Variovorax paradoxus: one gene and its partner. The protein of the gene in region 1 interacts with the protein of each later gene in a pairwise test. Links are inferred from orthologs where the notes say so. Each region holds a gene or a part of one and is shown on either strand. Other genes may lie near its edges. The genes, in order: gyrA and gyrB.

Region 1 (6,494 bases):
CAGCTTTGCGCGACCTTCAGGCTTGAGAACCGACTTGTCGAAGTCGAAGAATGCGTCAGCAGCGAAGGTAACCTTCGAAGCAGCGACTTGAGGAGCAGGCGTAGGAGCCGGTGCGCCCGGGGTGGGAGCCACTGCAGCGGGAGCTGCCGGAACCAGAGCACCGTCGCAACCGGCGGCGGCGGTAGCCGGCGTCCAGTTGGCATCACGCCAGCACAGTTCGTTCGTGCCGTTCTTCCAAACCAGTTCGCCGGTGCCGTTTTGCCAGTTGTCGATCGTAGGACCGCCATTCGCAGCGGTGACACGGGTCTGCGCGCCGGCGGCAGTGGCGAGCGCAGCGACTGCAAACATCATCGCCACTTTATTCAGTTTCTTCATGGTTCTCCTCTTGGGGAAAAAGCCGCAGCCGCGCTGCGAATCAAGGACGCTTTAAGTGACCACCACCCAAAACGTTGAGGCGATTGTGCCATAGGGTCTTTGGCAAACAGCCCGCAGCGCCCCCCTGAAGCGTAGGACGGAGGCGGAATAGCGGCCTTGTGTTGCGGCGGTACGACACCCCTCACAGCGTAAAATTCCGCCTTCTGCCGCCAGCCTCTCGCTCATGACCTCCTTCGCCAAAGAAACCCTGCCCATCAGTCTTGAAGAGGAAATGCGCAGCAGCTATCTCGATTACGCCATGAGCGTGATCGTGGGCCGAGCGCTTCCCGATGCCCGCGACGGCCTCAAGCCCGTGCACCGGCGCGTGCTTTACGCCATGCACGAACTCAACAACGACTGGAACCGTGCATATAAGAAGTCCGCCCGCATCGTGGGCGACGTGATCGGTAAGTACCACCCGCACGGCGACCAGTCGGTCTACGACACCATCGTGCGGCTGGCGCAGGACTTTTCCATGCGCCATATGCTGGTGGATGGACAAGGTAACTTCGGCTCGGTCGACGGAGACAACGCGGCCGCAATGCGGTATACGGAAATCCGGCTCGCAAAAATTGCGCACGAAATGCTGGCCGATATCGACAAGGAAACGGTCGATTTTCAAGACAATTACGACGGCTCCGAAAAAGAACCCAAGGTCCTGCCGAGCAAACTGCCTAATTTGCTGGTGAATGGCTCTGGCGGTATTGCGGTGGGCATGGCCACCAATATTCCGCCTCACAATCTCAATGAGGTGGTGGACGCCTGCCTGCACATGCTGCGCAATCCGCAGGCCACCATCGACGAGCTGATGGAAATCGTGCCGGCACCCGACTTCCCGACGGCCGGCATCATCTACGGCATCAACGGCGTGAGAGACGGCTACCGCACCGGCCGCGGCAAGGTGGTCATGCGCGCCAAGTGCCACTTCGAGGACATCGACCGCGGCCAGCGCCAGGCGATCATCGTCGACGAGCTCCCCTACCAGGTCAACAAGAAGACGCTGCAGGAGCGCATGGCCGAGCTGGTGCACGAGAAGAAGATCGAAGGCATCAGCCATATCCAGGACGAGTCCGACAAGTCGGGCATGCGCCTGGTGATCGAACTCAAGCGCGGCGAAGTGCCCGAGGTGGTGCTCAACAACCTGTACAAGCAGACGCAGCTGCAGGACACCTTCGGCATCAACATGGTGGCGCTGGTCGACGGCCAGCCCAAGCTGTGCAACCTGAAGGACCTGATCGAGGTCTTCCTGCAGCACCGCCGCGAAGTAGTTACACGCCGCACCGTGTTCACGCTGCGCAAGGCCCGCGAGCGCGGCCACGTGCTCGAAGGCTTGGCGGTGGCGTTGGCCAACATCGACGAATTCATCCGCATCATCCGGGAGTCACCCACTCCGCCGGTGGCCAAGACCGAGCTGATGACCCGCAGCTGGGACAGCAAGCTGGTGCGCGAGATGCTCACGCGTTCGCGCGCCGACGGCGGCGTGGTCAATGCCGACGACTACCGCCCCGAGGGCCTGGAACGCGAATTCGGCATGGGCTCCGACGGCCTCTATCGCCTGTCCGAAACCCAGGCGCAAGAAATTCTGCAGATGCGCCTGCAACGCCTCACCGGCCTCGAACAGGACAAGATCGTTGCCGAATACAAGGAGGTCATGGCCGAGATCGACGACCTGCTCGACATCCTGGCCAAGCCCGAACGCGTCTCGGTCATCATTGGCGAAGAGCTCGGCACCATTAAGCAGGAGTTCGGCCAGTCCAAGCTCGGCGCGCGCCGCAGCCTGGTCGAGCACAGCGCCTACGATCTCTCGACCGAAGACCTGATCACGCCCACCGACATGGTGGTCACGCTTTCGCACAGCGGCTACATCAAGAGCCAGCCGCTGAACGAGTACCGCGCGCAAAAGCGCGGCGGCCGCGGCAAGCAGGCCACCGTGACGAAGGAAGACGACTGGATCGACCAGCTCTTCATTGCCAACACGCACGACTACATCCTGTGCTTCTCCAACCGCGGCCGGCTGTACTGGCTTAAGGTGTGGGAAGTGCCGGCGGGTTCGCGCGGCTCGCGCGGCCGGCCCATCGTCAACATGTTCCCGCTGCAGGAAGGCGAAAAGATCAACGTGGCGCTCGCGCTCACCGGCGAAAAGCGCAACTTCCCGGCCGACCAGTACGTGTTCATGGCCACCTCGATGGGCACAGTCAAGAAGACCACCCTCGACGAATTCAACAACCCCCGCAAGGGCGGCATCATTGCCGTGAACCTCGATGAAGGCGACTACCTCATCGGCGCGGCGCTTACGGACGGCAAGCACGACGTGATGCTGTTCAGCGACGGCGGCAAGGCTGTGCGCTTCGACGAAGAAGACGTGCGTCCGCTGGGCCGCAACGCGCGCGGCGTGCGCGGCATGTCGCTCGACCCGGGGCAAGGCGTGATCGCCATGCTGGTGGCCGAGGACGAACAACAAAGCGTGCTCACCGCCACCGAAAATGGTTACGGAAAGCGCACAAGCATTACCGAGTACACGCGTCATGGCCGTGGAACCAAAGGCATGATTGCGATTCAACAGAGTGAGCGCAACGGCAAGGTCGTTGCCGCCACACTCGTGCATGCGGACGATGAGATCATGCTCATCACCGACAAGGGCGTGCTTGTGCGCACCCGGGTTGCCGAGATTCGTGAACTAGGTCGCGCAACGCAAGGCGTCACGCTGATCGGGCTCGACGAAGGCGCCAAACTAAGCGGGCTACAGCGTATCGTCGAAAACGACGCCAATGGCGAGATCGAGCCTGGCGCAGACGATACTTCCACATCTTCAACGGAGAACCCTCAGTGAAAAAATTCAAGCTCGCACTTCTGACCGTCGCCCTGGCCGGCAGCTCGATGGCCGCCATGGCCCAGGACAAAGCCGCGCTTATCAAGCAGTTCATCGACGTGCAGCGCCCCGGCATCGAGTCGCTGGCACGCGGCCTGGTCGAGCAATCGAGCTCCCCGATTGCCCAGGCCGGCTCGCAGTACCTGCAAACGCAGGTGCCCGAAGCCAAGCGCGAGTCGGCTGCCAAGGCAGCCGACGCCGAACTCAAGAAGTACTTCGACGACGCCTACCCGATCGTGCGCGACAAGGCCGTGCAACTGGCGCCCGTTGCGCTGACCCCTCTGCTCGAGCAGAACTTCACCGAAGACGAACTCAAGCAGCTGCTGGCCTGGATCAACTCGCCGCTCAGCAAGAAGTATCAGGACCTCAATCCCAAGATGCAGACCGCGTTGACCGAAAAGCTCGTGACCGAAACGCGCGCCACCATCGAACCGAAGATGCGCGCGCTGGACGAAAACGTGGCCAAGGCACTGGGTGCGCCCACCGGCGGCCAACAAGGCGCAGCTCCCGCCAAGGCCCCGGCCAAGGCTCCCGCCAAGAAGTGACGTGACAGAGCAGCAGCAGCCCAAGCCAGTCGGCACGCGTCCGTTCAATTTTTCCGCAGGTCCGGCCGCCATGCCGGAGGCGGTGCTGCAACGCGCCGCCTCCGAAATGCTCAATTGGCAGGGCAGCGGTATGAGCGTGATGGAGATGAGCCATCGCGGCAAGGAGTTCGGCGCGATCTGCACCCAGGCCGAAGCCGACATCCGCACGCTGCTGGCTGTGCCCGAGAACTTCCACATCCTGTTCATGCAGGGTGGCGGGCTGGGCGAAAACGCCATCGTGCCGATGAACCTGTCGCGCGGCAAAACCGCCGACTTCGTGATCACCGGCAGCTGGAGCATCAAGTCCCAGAAAGAAGCGCAGCGCTATTGCACTGCGCACGTCGCCGCAAGCAACGCAGGCGACCATCACACCAGGCTGCCAGATCCCTCGACCTGGCAGCTGAGCCAAGACGCCTCGTACGTGCACCTGTGCACCAACGAGACGATCAACGGCATCGAGTTCCAGCAGCTGCCCGATCTTGCGGCCCTTGGCAGCAACGCGCCGCTGGTCATCGACTTTTCGTCGCACGTGGCCTCGCGCAGCGTCGACTGGAGCCGTGTCGGCCTTGCATTCGGCGGCGCGCAAAAGAACCTCGGGCCGGCCGGCCTCACGCTCGTGATCGTGCGCGACGACCTGCTGGGCCATGCGCTCGAAATCTGCCCGAGTGCGTTCAACTACAAGATCGTGGCCGACAACAAGTCCATGTACAACACCCCGCCGACGTGGGGCATCTACATGGCCGGGCTCACTTTCCAGTGGTTGCTGCAGCAGACCGAAGGCGCGCTCACCGGCGTGGCCGCCATCGAACAGCGCAACATCGCCAAGGCGAACCTGCTGTACGGGTTCATCGACGCCTCTTCGTTCTATGTGAACAAGATCGACCCGGGCTGCCGCTCGCGCATGAACGTGCCTTTCTTCCTGGCCGACGAAAGCCGCAACGACGCCTTCCTGGCCGGCGCCCGGGAAGCCGGCCTGCTGCAGCTCAAGGGCCACAAGTCGGTCGGTGGCATGCGTGCGAGCATCTACAACGCCATGCCGCTGGAAGGCGTACAGGCACTTGTGAGCTACATGCGAGAATTCGAGCGATCGCATGCCTAGGCGCATGCCCAGCTGCTCGCACCGATGACCGCCTCCGCTCCAACACCGCCCTCTTCTCCCGACAACTCCGAAAGCCTTGCCGGTCTGCGCGTGCAGATCGATTCGCTCGACCAGCAACTGCTCAGCCTGCTCAATGAGCGGGCCCACGTGGCAGAGCTGGTCGGCGAGGTCAAGAAGCGCGAAGGCACGCCGTTTTTCCGTCCCGATCGCGTGGCGCAAGTCATCGAGAAGATGCAGAAGAGCAATGCAGGCCCGCTCAAGGACCTGCATGTGGCGGCCATCTGGCGCGAGATCATGTCGGCCTGCCTGGCGCTCGAGTCGCCCCAGCGCGTTGCCGTGCTCGGCCCCGAGGGCACTTTCTGCGAGCAGGCCGCCATCGAGTACTTCGGCGGCGCCGCCGACCTCATCTACTGCGCCAGCTTCGACGAGGTGTTTCACGCCACGGCGGCCGGCAGCGCCCAATACGGCGTGGTGGGCGTCGAAAACTCGACCGAAGGCGTCGTCACGCGTTCGCTCGACCTGTTCCTGCATTCGCCCACCCATGTGGTCGGCGAGGTCAGCCTGCTGGTGCGGCACCATCTCCTGCGCAGCAGCAACACGCTCGACGGCGTGGAAGCGGTGCTCGCCCATCCGCAAGCGCTCGCGCAGTGCCAGACCTGGCTTTCCAAGCACCTGCCCAACGCCGAGCGGCGCGCCGTCTCGAGCAACGCCGAAGGCGCGCGGCTCGCGGCCACCAACCCGGCCTGGGCTGCGTTGGCCGGCGAACGCGCCGCCACCCGCTTCGGCCTGCACATCGTTGCGCACGCCATCCAGGACGACTCGTACAACCGCACCCGCTTCTCCGTGATCTGCCTGCCGCAGACGCTGGCCATGCCGCCGGCATCGGGGCGCGATTGCACGAGCCTGATCGTCTCCGTACCCAATCGCCCCGGCGCCGTGCACGACCTGCTGGTGCCGCTGAAGCTCAACAACGTGTCGATGACCCGTTTCGAGTCGCGTCCCGCGCGCACCGGCCAGTGGGAGTACTACTTCTACATCGACCTCGACGGGCACCCTTCGCAGCCCAACGTGGCCGCGGCACTGGCCGAACTGCGCGGCCTCTGCGCCTTCTACAAGGTGCTTGGCGCCTACCCCGTCAAAGCCTGAGCCGGACGCGCACCATGTTCGAGCAATTGGGATTGATCGGCTGCGGCCTCATGGGCGGCTCCTTTGCGCTTGCGCTCAAGCGCGCAAAGCTTGTGAAACGGGTCGTCGGCTACAGCAAGTCGCCCTCCACTACCGAGCGGGCCCGCCAGCTCGGCGTGATCGACGTGGTGGCGCCCTCGGCGCTGCTCGCGGTCTCGGGCGCAGACCTGGTGCTGCTCGCGGTGCCGGTGGCGGCATCGGAAGCCACCTTCAGGGCCATCCGCCACGGCATGTCGAGCGATACGCTGGTCATGGACGTCGGCTCGACCAAGGGCGATGTGATCGAAGCCGCGCGCAACGGCCTGCAGAGCCAATTCGCCAACTTCGTTCCGGCCCACCCGAT
Region 2 (10,416 bases), 1.8 Mb from region 1 along the record:
GTGCTGCATGCGGTGCGCAAGATCTCGGGCGAGCGCCAGCAGCTCACCGAACTGAACCAGCAACTCCACGTGCTCGAACAAACGCTCAAGGGCTGACCCCGGATGTCATCAAGAAAGCCACCCGCAACAGCGGAGAATGGCGTCTTACAAGCGGATTCAAAGAGATAAAAGAGAAGAGGAAGAAGACATGATCGTTTTGAAGGCAACCCAAGACAAAGTCCTCGCCGCGCTGCAGTCGGTGGCAGGCATCGTGGAACGGCGCCATACCCTGCCTATCCTGGCCAACGTGCTGATCCGCAAGACCGGCGGCCAGCTGCAGCTCACAACCAGCGACCTCGAGATCCAGATCCGCACCACGGCCGAGCTTGGCGGCGACGAAGGCAACTTCACCACCACCATCGGCGCGCGCAAGCTCATCGACATCCTGCGCACCATGCCGGCCGACCAGACCGTGAGCCTCGAGTCGAGCGCGAGCAAGCTGGTGCTCAAGGGCGGCAAGAGCCGCTTCACGCTGCAGTCGCTGCCGGCAGAAGACTTTCCGCTGGTGCAGGAAGCCGCCAACTTCGGTCCCGTGTTCAGCGTGCCGCAAAAGACGCTGAAGGACCTGCTCTCGCAGGTTTCCTTTGCCATGGCCGTGCACGACATCCGCTACTACCTCAACGGCATTCTGTTCGTGGCCGAAGGCAAGCAGCTGAGCCTGGTGGCCACCGACGGCCACCGCCTGGCGTTTTCGTCGGCCACGCTCGACGTCGAAGTGCCGCGCCAGGAAGTGATTCTTCCGCGCAAGACCGTGCTCGAAATGCAGCGCCTGCTGTCGGATGCCGAAGGCGCCATCGAGATGCAGTTTGCGAACAACCAGGCCAAGTTCAGCTTCGGCGGCATGGAGTTCGTCACCAAGCTGGTCGAGGGCAAGTTCCCCGACTACAACCGCGTGATTCCCAAGAACCACAAGAACAGCGTCACGCTCGGCCGCGCGCCCCTGCTGGCCAGCCTGCAGCGCACCGCCATCCTGACGAGCGAGAAGTTCAAGGGCGTGCGCCTGAACATCGAGCCCGGCACGCTGCGCATCGCCTCCAACAATGCCGAGCAGGAAGAAGCACAGGACGAGCTCGACATCGACTACGGCGGCGACGCCATCGAGATCGGCTTCAACGTGACCTACCTGATCGACGCTCTCGCCAACATGGGCCAGGACATGGTCAAGCTGGACCTGGCCGACTCCAACAGCTCCGCCCTTTTGACCATCCCCGAGAACGCATCCTTCAAATATGTCGTGATGCCGATGCGGATCTAGAAGACAGAAAACACAGCGCCTTGCGCAGACAGCCCGCGGCCCTCCGCGGGTTTGCGCTTTCAAGAGGCAGGAAAAGCAGGCCGCCAAGGCCCGAAAAATCCCGTGAATGCCGTGAGAGATAGAGGAATATCCGAATGAGTGCAGAAGAAAACAAGCCCGAAGTACCCCACACCGAACCGGTCTACACGCCCGAGATCGAGAGTGCGGTGCCGATCGAGATCACGCCCGCCGACACCAGCTACGGCGAAGGCTCGATCACGATCCTCGAGGGGCTCGAGGCGGTGCGCAAGCGCCCCGGCATGTACATCGGCGACACCTCCGACGGCACGGGCCTGCACCACCTGGTGTTCGAGGTGGTCGACAACTCCATCGACGAAGCGCTGGCCGGCCATTGCGACGACATCGTCGTCACCATCCACAGCGACAACTCGATTTCCGTTACCGACAACGGCCGCGGCATTCCCACCGGCGTGAAGATGGACGACAAGCACGAGCCCAAGCGCTCGGCGGCCGAAATTGCGTTGACCGAGCTGCACGCCGGCGGCAAGTTCAACCAGAACAGCTACAAGGTGTCGGGCGGCCTGCACGGCGTGGGCGTGAGCTGCGTGAACGCGCTGAGCGTGATGCTGCGCCTGGTGGTGCGCCGCGAGGGCAAGATCCACGAACTCGAATTCAGCCGCGGCTTCGTGCAGGACCGCCTGCTCGAGACCGTGAACGGCGTCGAGGTCTCGCCCATGAAGATCATCGGCGACACCGACAAGCGCGGCACCGAGGTGCACTTTCTGCCCGACACGGAAATCTTCAAGGAGAACAACGATTTCCACTACGAAATCCTCTCCAAGCGCCTGCGCGAGCTGAGCTTTCTGAACAACGGCGTGCGCATCCGCCTGAAGGACGAGCGCACCGGCAAGGAAGACGACTTTTCGGGCGCCGGCGGCGTGCGCGGCTTTGTCGAGTTCATCAACAAGGGCAAGACCGTCCTGCATCCGAACTCGTTCTACGCAGCGGGCGAAAAGCCGGCCGACACCTACGGCGGCATTCCGGGCACGCACATCGGCGTTGAAGTGGCCATGCAGTGGAACAGCGGCTACAACGAGCAGGTGCTGTGCTTCACCAATAACATCCCGCAGCGTGACGGCGGCACCCATCTCACGGGCCTGCGCGCCGCGATGACCCGCGTCATCAACAAGTACATCGAAGAGAACGAGCTGGCCAAGAAGGCCAAGGTCGAAGTCACCGGCGACGACATGCGCGAAGGCCTGTGCTGCGTGCTGAGCGTGAAGGTGCCCGAGCCCAAGTTCTCCAGCCAGACCAAGGACAAGCTGGTGTCCAGCGAAGTGCGCGCGCCGGTGGAAGACATCGTCGGGCGCCTGCTCACCGATTACCTGCAGGAACGCCCGAACGACGCCAAGATCATCTGCGGCAAGATCATCGAGGCCGCCCGCGCCCGCGAAGCCGCGCGCAAGGCCCGCGAAATGACGCGCCGCAAGGGCGTGCTCGACGGCATGGGCCTGCCCGGCAAGCTGGCCGACTGCCAGGAAAAGGACCCGGCGCTGTGCGAGGTCTACCTGGTGGAGGGCGACTCCGCAGGCGGCTCCGCCAAGCAGGGCCGCGACCGTAAGTTCCAGGCCATCCTGCCGCTGCGCGGCAAGATCCTGAACGTGGAAAAGGCGCGCTACGAGAAGCTGCTCACCAGCAACGAAATTCTCACGATGATCACGGCACTGGGCACCGGCATCGGCCGCGCCGGCGCCACCACCGCTGGCGGCGGGGCGGACGACTTCAACGTCGCCAAGCTCCGCTACCACCGCATCATCATCATGACCGACGCCGACGTCGACGGCGCGCACATTCGCACGCTGCTGCTCACGTTCTTCTACCGGCAGATGCCGGAGCTGGTCGAGCGCGGCCACATCTACATTGCGCAGCCGCCGCTCTACAAGGTGAAGGTCGGCAAGGAAGAGCAGTACCTGAAGGACGGCCCAGCGCTGGACGCCTTCCTGCTCAAGGTGGCGCTGAAGGATGCGAGCATCGAGACCGGCGGGCCCAACTCGACCACCCTGAGCGGCGACACGCTGGCCGAGCTCGCGCGCAAGCACCAGCTGGCCGAAGCCGTGATCGCGCGCCTGCGCAACTTCATGGATGCCGAAGCGCTGCGCGCCATTGCCGACGGCGTGGCGCTCGACCTGGACACCACGCCCGCGGCAGAGGCTTCGGCCGTGGCGCTGCAGGCCAAGCTGCGCGAGCTCAACACCACCGGCGTGCCCGCCGAAGTGAGCAGCGAGTTCGACGCCCGCACCGACAAGCCGCTGCTGCGCATCAGCCGCCGCCACCACGGCAACATCAAGAGCAGCGTGCTCACGCAGGACTTTGTGCACGGTGCCGACTACGCCGCGCTCGCCGAAGCCGCCAACACGTTCCGCAACCTGCTGAGCGCTGATGGCGCCATCGTGCGCCGCGGCGAGGGCGAGCGCGCCAAGGAAGAAAAGGTGGCCGACTTCCGCATCGCGATGAAGTGGCTCATCGGCCAGGCCGAAAACGCCACCTCGCGCCAGCGCTACAAGGGCCTGGGCGAAATGAACCCCGCACAGCTATGGGAAACCACCATGGACCCGACCGTGCGCCGCCTGCTGCGCGTGCAGATCGACGACGCAATCGAAGCCGACCGCGTGTTCACGATGCTGATGGGCGACGAGGTGGAGCCGCGGCGCGAGTTCATCGAGCAGAACGCGCTGCGGGCTGCGAATATCGACGTCTGAGTGTCAAGGCTTCCCTCCCGGGGAGATTTTTTGACATAGCCGCGCGACCAAGACCACAGGCCTAAAGACGCGCTGCAGGCAACCGCGGACCAGCAGCGCGTGCGATTGCAGACCGAGGCCAAGGACAGCAAGGCGGTTGGGCCTGCCTCAAGTAAAGTTCATGAGCACTCAGGTCAGCGAGTCGACAGACAGCGCAAGGATACCGATCAGGCTCAGCAGGCTCGCATAAATATTGACTCTGGTGGGGCGCTCTCGGAGAACGGCCATACCGATCAAAAACGATACAACCAGGCTGAGGCGTCGAAAAAGCGAAGCGGTCGACATCTGGCTACTGTCTAACGCAAGAAACACCAGGAAAAGCGATTCGCCGATTGTGATGAAGACGCCTGCGAGCACGAGATAGCCGATCCATCCGGCGCGCGGAGTTTCCTTTGGCTGTTGTGGCAGCAGCTTGCGCGCCATTGGCAACAGCGCAATCAGAATAATCGCCCTGAGTACATCGGACCAAACTTGCACTGACAAGACCGTTTCACTCGGCTGCGCTCGCAATAGCGTTCGGTCCAAAACGACGACGATCCCTGAAAGCACAGCAGACATGCCTGCAATCAGAAGAGCGCGTCGACTACCACTACCGTGTGCGCGGTGCGCTCCCAAGTAGACGGCGGCATACGAGAGAAGCACGCAAAGCATGCCGAACCATCCCATCGATCGGAGCTGAAGCCCTTCGACACACAGCCCAACAATCAGAGGGACGGCCGGCGCAATCGCGCGGACCAACACAGCTTGGGACAGTGGAATGTCTCGTAGCGAAATGATCGCCAAGCCATAGGCAAGGATGAGCAATACAGAGCGAACCGCAGCGTAAACGGCGAACGCAGATTGGGCCTTCCAGAGGCTCCATATCCCGAACTGCGGCAACAGCAGGACGAAGGGAACCCATAGCAATAGCGGTATCAGGTACACCACGGTCATAGCAGTGAGCGTTCCCCGACCCGCCGAACCGCGCTTGAGGAAGAAGTCCACGAAACCCAGCATCACACCCGCAGTACCGCCGATCAGAGGTCCAGTCGTCATCGTCCGCCTTGCTTGTAGGATGGCCGGTCGGCAATGACCGTCCCTCGTTGTTATTCGTAGTTGACCGTATGCGTGTGGCCAGCGTCCGCCGCATAGGTGATTCCGACGGTACCGCTGTCATGCTGGTTCATCAGTTCCTGGGTCGTCTTGACAATGCGATGCGTCCACTCGTGATCGGCGAGGCGGGGATCCAAGGCGAAGACACTCGACCCCCAACTGCTCATCCCCGTGCCGAGCAGCCCGAATTCTCTCCAAAGCTCCAGGACGTCGCGCACGACTGGCGCCTGGGACGCAATCTCGAAAGATTTCCAGCGGCATTCGCGAATCACATTCAAACCGCGGCAGAAGGCGTCAATATCCGCTTCGATAACGCCCGGAATGAGCATCATGAGGGCTGCGTGCGAGACCTTCTGTACATCTTGCAAGGGCACGGGGCAAACCTCCTCGAAGAAAGCTTGCTCGATCGCCCCATGGATAGCCAAGCCCTTTGGCGTGGCCAGCAAGATCGGCCAACGCGGAAGGCGTTGCTGAAACACCATCGGCGCGGGTGGCATCTCCCGGGAGTACGAGGACGCTCGAAAGCTGCCCCCCTTTGCCGCGAACGAGTGGCCGCAATCAAGCACGAATCCGCCGTTTGCAAAGGCGGCGGTGCCAATGCCTGAAGTACCACCGCGGCCAACAAGGTTGGCAAGCTCTGTGGCTGAAAAGTTCAAACCGTAGAGCAATGTGACTGCACGGGCTGCGGCCAGCAGATGCGCTGTTTTTGACCCAAGTCCGGTGTGTGGCTCCAGTGACCGTGTGACTTGAATTTCGATCAGACCTTTCAGATTCAGCCGAACCATGACCGCGGTGATCGTCTTTTCGATCGCACCTCGAAGCTCGTCTCCCTCGCCATCAGGCGGGACAAGCACAACAACTTCGATTTCGGCACTTTTCCGAGTACGTGCATTGAGTGCTGCGCGAGGAGAGTCAAGGGCAATGCCCACGCCCCCGTCTACGCGATTGCTGAACTGCCCATGCATATCGATCAACGAGATATGCAATCTGCAGGGCGCTGTGACAGTAGCGACTTTGATTTTTTCCGACATTTGTTTCTTGATTGGTGTTGTGTCGTTCGCGCCAAACAGGCGCACTCCCTAGGTAATGAAATTTGCAGGGACCTCCTTCGAAAATTTGGAATATTGAAGAGATGTGGAGTTGTTCCAGTCGGTGCTCTAGCCTCAAGACCACCTTCGGAATCGACGTTGGACGGCAGAGAGAGCCGCCGGCGCCGGTGGTTTGGGACCGACAGCGGCTTCGGCAAGTCCGCGATAGCTTTCGCCCAGATGGTCTCGTTATGGGTTTGCTCGAGACCATGCAACGCACTACTTACTCGCTGACACCCGAACTGGCGGAATCGATCGGCGGAGCTGCGGGCGCAGCAGGGGGAAGGGCTGCAATCAAAACTAAAGCGATCCCGAAAGCTAAGACAGTAATGGCGGTTTTCAAGTTTTTCTCTGTCAACGACCGTGAGGTCAAGGGCTTGGATCTTATGTATATCGGTCCCTCCTTCTTCTGTTCCTCATGTGCAAAATGCGCAGGCCGGAGGAAGATTTGGTCGCGCCGCACAGCTGTCGCCGGGAAGTGTGGAGAAATTCATCGAGTTAGTTGCAGTCAGACCACGTCGAGATCCGATCAGAGCCGGATCGACGGCGCGTCGCTCCCTGAAGTTCGATGCGTAGCCAGGGTCAGTGAAAAAGAAAAAGCGCCTCAGCATTGCTGGGCGCTTTTTAGTTCAAGGTCCTCAGGCAGCTCAACCCGCTGCTCTGCGGGCCGGTGCTGCTCAGGCCGGCGTACTTACTTATTTCCCCTGCGCCTGCCCCAAGATATCCACCACCACGCGCCGATCCGGCTGCAGGCAAGCCACCAGCCGCGCCGAGCGCTGCAGGCCCTGGCAGTCGCGCGTCACCGGCTCGCGCTCGCCCATCGAGCGCACCTCCATCGGCGCGCGCACACCCGCGGCCTTCAGGTAGTCGCGCACCGTGTTCGCGCGCTGCAGCGCCAGCCGGTCGTTATAGGCCTCGTTGCCCAGCCGGTCGGTGTGTCCCGTGATCGTCAGGCTCTGCACCTGCACCTCCGGGCTCTGCAGCGCACGCGCCAGCGCGTCCAGCTCGGCGCGGCCCTGCGGCAGCATGTCTGCCGCGGCCGAGCGGTCGAACCGGAACAGCGTGTCCGCGCTCAGGTTCACCCGCCGCGTCGTCGGCTGCGCCGGAGTTGGAACGGGCGCGGGCGCCGGCGTCACCACAGGGGTGAGCGCGCAGTTCTGCCCCTGGCACCAGTTGTAGCGCTCGTCGTGCAGGCTGGCGCAGCCGGACAGGACGAGGGTGGCGAGAGCTGCGGCGCCGAGCGCGAGCCGTGTCGGAGTGTTCTTCGTTTGCATGTGTTCTTTCCTTGGCGTTGTCTGTTTATTGGGCGGCGCTCACCACGCCACCCGCACGCCCAGCTGGCCCGAGACGCCCTCGCGGCTCGTGCCGCTGAGCGAGCGCTGGTACTGCACCCCGCCGTACAGGTAGGCGGCCTTGCTCAGCGGCAGCTGCGCGCCCACGCCCAACTCGGCCCAGGTCTGCTTGGCCCACTGCTCGTTCACCGTGGTGTTGCCGATGGTCACGCCCTTGGGGTCCTTGAACTCGTGCAGCACATTGGCCGTCACATAGAAGGTGTTGGTGCGCGTGAGCTTTTCGCCGCGCTCGGCCTTGTCGTTCCAGGCCAGGCGCGCGCCCAGACGCCCGCGCAGGCTGTGGCTGGTGAAGCCGTCCACCGTGGAGATGTTGTCCGCAAAGCCGCGGTAGCGCGTGAGCTGGTAGCTCAGCTGCGCCTGCGGCTCGATCAGCCACTGGCTGTCGCCGATCTGCCATGGGCGGCCCACTTCCACGCTCAGCCCGCCGCCGGTGCCCTTTTGCGTGCCCTCGCCGCCGTACTTGTCGGTGTACTTGTTCTGCACCGCATGCAGTTGACCAACCAGGTCCAGGTAGCTGCCGTTGTCCGCGTAGCGCGTGTGGTACGCGCCCAGAGTGAGCATCTGGCCCTTCATCTTGCCGGTGTCGTAGCCCATGCCGGCTTCGCCGCGGCGGCGGTCGTTGAAGTTGGTGCTGGTACGTCCGTAGCCCGCGCTGACGCCGGTGTGGCTGCGCGACTTGTCGCCGGCGTCTCCGCTGTAGCGCACGGCCAGGTCCTTGCCCAGCTGGAAGTACTGCATTTCCTGCTCGAAGCCGAACTGGCGCTTGCCGTCCACGTCCAGTCGCTGCGCGTGCAGGCGCATCCACGCCTGGTCGGCCGGCGCCTTGTCGTCGCAGCCGCAGTGGTCCCACTTGAGGGTCTGCTGCTCGCCCACGCGCTGGTGCAGCGTGCCCAGGAGGCCCAGGCCCAGTTCCTGGGTGGCGACCTGGCCCATCACGTAGCCGGGCACGGCGGGGCGCAGCACCTCGGGGGCGGGGACAGGCGCGGGGTTCGGGACGCCGGGCACCGGCACTGCCGGCGGCGTGTTGTAGACACTGCTCAGGTAGAAGCTGTTGGCGTCGCCGTCGGTGCGCCCGCCGCGGTGCAGCCCGTACTCGTAGGCGCCGGCCTGCACGGGGGCGGCCAGGGTGAAGTTGCCTTCTGAAGAGGTGCCGGACACCTGCACCACCTGGATGCCGTTGATGGTGGCGGCACCGGCGCCGCCGGTGTTGGCCACCAGCACACGGGTGGTACCGCTGGTGTTGCCGTTGACCACCAGCTTGTCGGTGGCGCTGGCGTCGCTGCCCAGGGCGGTGTTGATCCTCACCAGCCCGTTGGCACCGGCGTAGTTGCCGTTGACGGTGAGCGCGTTGCCGGGCGTGCCGGCGGCGTTGCGCAGGTCCAGCAGGCCCGCGTTGTGCAGGTCGCCGGTGAGGGTGAAGGCCGGCTGGCCCATGAACACGCTGCTGGTGGGCTGGATGAACAGGCCCATCGGAGCGCCGCTGGCGTCGGTGCCGGTGCCCACGGCCAGCGGGGCGCCGGCCAAGGTCAGGCGGGTGTTGTCCAGGGTGATGGTTTCCCAGTTGCGCAGGGTGTCGCCGCCGGCAGTGGCGGTCACGCCCTGCAGGGTGAGCTTGTCGACCCAGCCGTCGGCGGCCGAGACGTCGTCGCCGCCGTCCAGCACCTGGCTGCCGTTGTAGGCGGGGGCGGCCACCAGGGCGGTGTCGGAGCCGTTCTGGCCGTAGAAGCCGCCCGCGAGGGTGCCGCCGGTCCAGGTGACGGTGTCGTTGCCGTCGGCGGCGCTGGCTACACGGTCGTCCCCGTAGATGTTGCCGGTGAAGGTGCCGCCGGTGAGCGCCAGGCTGTCGTTGCCCAGGCCCAGGATGGCGTCGCCGGTGACGGTGCCGGCCGTGGCGACCACGGCGTTTCCGCCGAGGGTGTCGGTGCCGGTACTGGCCGCATCGCCGTCGCGAATCGCGATGCCGGAGGCGGCGCCGTTGACCGTGGCCGCCGCGCCGATGTTGACGGTTCCGCCTGCTGCTGCCAACGTGTGGATGGCCGCGCCCGCGCCGCTGCCGCTGGTCAGGCTGCCGCCCGTGACCTCGACCTGGTAGGTGCCCCCGGCCGAGGTGGCGCGCAGGCCGTCGGCATTGAGGCCTGTGGCGGCCACCGTGCCCGCGGCCATTGCGACCTGGGCCAGGCCGGTGCCGTCGGTCTGGCTGTACAGGCCGTGCGCGCCGGCGCCTGCGGTGCTGACGTTGCCGTTCAAGAGCGCGGTGGTGGCGGCGGCCGTATTGGCCGCGTTTGTGATCGCGGAATAGATCCCGTAGGTACCAGTCTGCAGCGTGGTGATCGTCGAAGCTGCGGCGTCCATGCTTGCCGTTGCCGCGCCCGTGCCCCTGTTACGGGCCAAGATTCCGTAGCCGTCGGCGCCGTGCATCACGATGCTGCCACCCGTCATCGACGCGCTCGCGGAGCCCGGGCCGGTACCCGAGTTGCTCGCGGCCAGCCCGCCCCCGCCCGCTCCGTTGCCGATCAACGTCCCTCCCGTCTGGCTGGCAATCGCGTTGCCGGTTCCGGTGACGACAGCGACGATGCTCGCGCTGGCGGCGTTCGTTGTCGCGGTGCCGCCAGATATGGTGGCGTAAGCATTGCCTGAGCCCAGTGTCTGGGAAACAAGGGCCGTGTTATTCGCGGCCTGTGTGGTGGCGTCACCACCGGTCATGGACGCAACAGCATCGCCATTGCCCCATGCCAAGGCGTAAGCCGCGTGCGACCCGCCCGCCGCAGTGCCGGTACTGATCGAGCCGCCGT

Evidence for each region.
Region 2: the proteins of gyrA (region 1) and gyrB interact in binary tests that used the Escherichia coli proteins (3 or more experiments, as listed by UniProt). The link is inferred for Variovorax paradoxus from one-to-one orthologs.

Annotation. Positions count from the first base shown.
Region 1 is NZ_CP046622.1:1,769,573-1,776,066, reverse strand. What follows is about bases 231-3,444. They hold gyrA (DNA gyrase subunit A), read left to right. Parts: upstream 231-598; coding sequence 599-3,244; downstream 3,245-3,444. Other genes in these bases: GOQ09_RS08260 (DUF2059 domain-containing protein), read left to right, coding at 3,241-3,444; ompA (outer membrane protein OmpA), read right to left, coding at 231-375. Outside these bases: more of ompA, read right to left, coding at 1-230; more of GOQ09_RS08260, read left to right, coding at 3,445-3,828; serC (3-phosphoserine/phosphohydroxythreonine transaminase), read left to right, coding at 3,899-4,966; pheA (prephenate dehydratase), read left to right, coding at 4,991-6,112; GOQ09_RS08245 (prephenate dehydrogenase), read left to right, coding at 6,127-6,494. UniProt on the Escherichia coli protein: A type II topoisomerase that negatively supercoils closed circular double-stranded (ds) DNA in an ATP-dependent manner to maintain chromosomes in an underwound state.
Region 2 is NZ_CP046622.1:1,285-11,700, forward strand. What follows is about bases 1,077-4,253. They hold gyrB (DNA topoisomerase (ATP-hydrolyzing) subunit B), read left to right. Parts: upstream 1,077-1,428; coding sequence 1,429-4,053; downstream 4,054-4,253. Other genes in these bases: dnaN (DNA polymerase III subunit beta), read left to right, coding at 1,077-1,294; GOQ09_RS00020 (DMT family transporter), read right to left, coding at 4,222-4,253. In the rest of the region: chromosomal replication initiator protein DnaA, read left to right, coding at 1-96; more of dnaN, read left to right, coding at 188-1,076; more of GOQ09_RS00020, read right to left, coding at 4,254-5,127; GOQ09_RS00025 (beta-ribofuranosylaminobenzene 5'-phosphate synthase family protein), read right to left, coding at 5,178-6,215; GOQ09_RS00030 (OmpA family protein), read right to left, coding at 6,968-7,546; GOQ09_RS00035 (autotransporter outer membrane beta-barrel domain-containing protein), read right to left, coding at 7,586-10,416. UniProt on the Escherichia coli protein: DNA gyrase negatively supercoils closed circular double-stranded DNA in an ATP-dependent manner to maintain chromosomes in an underwound state.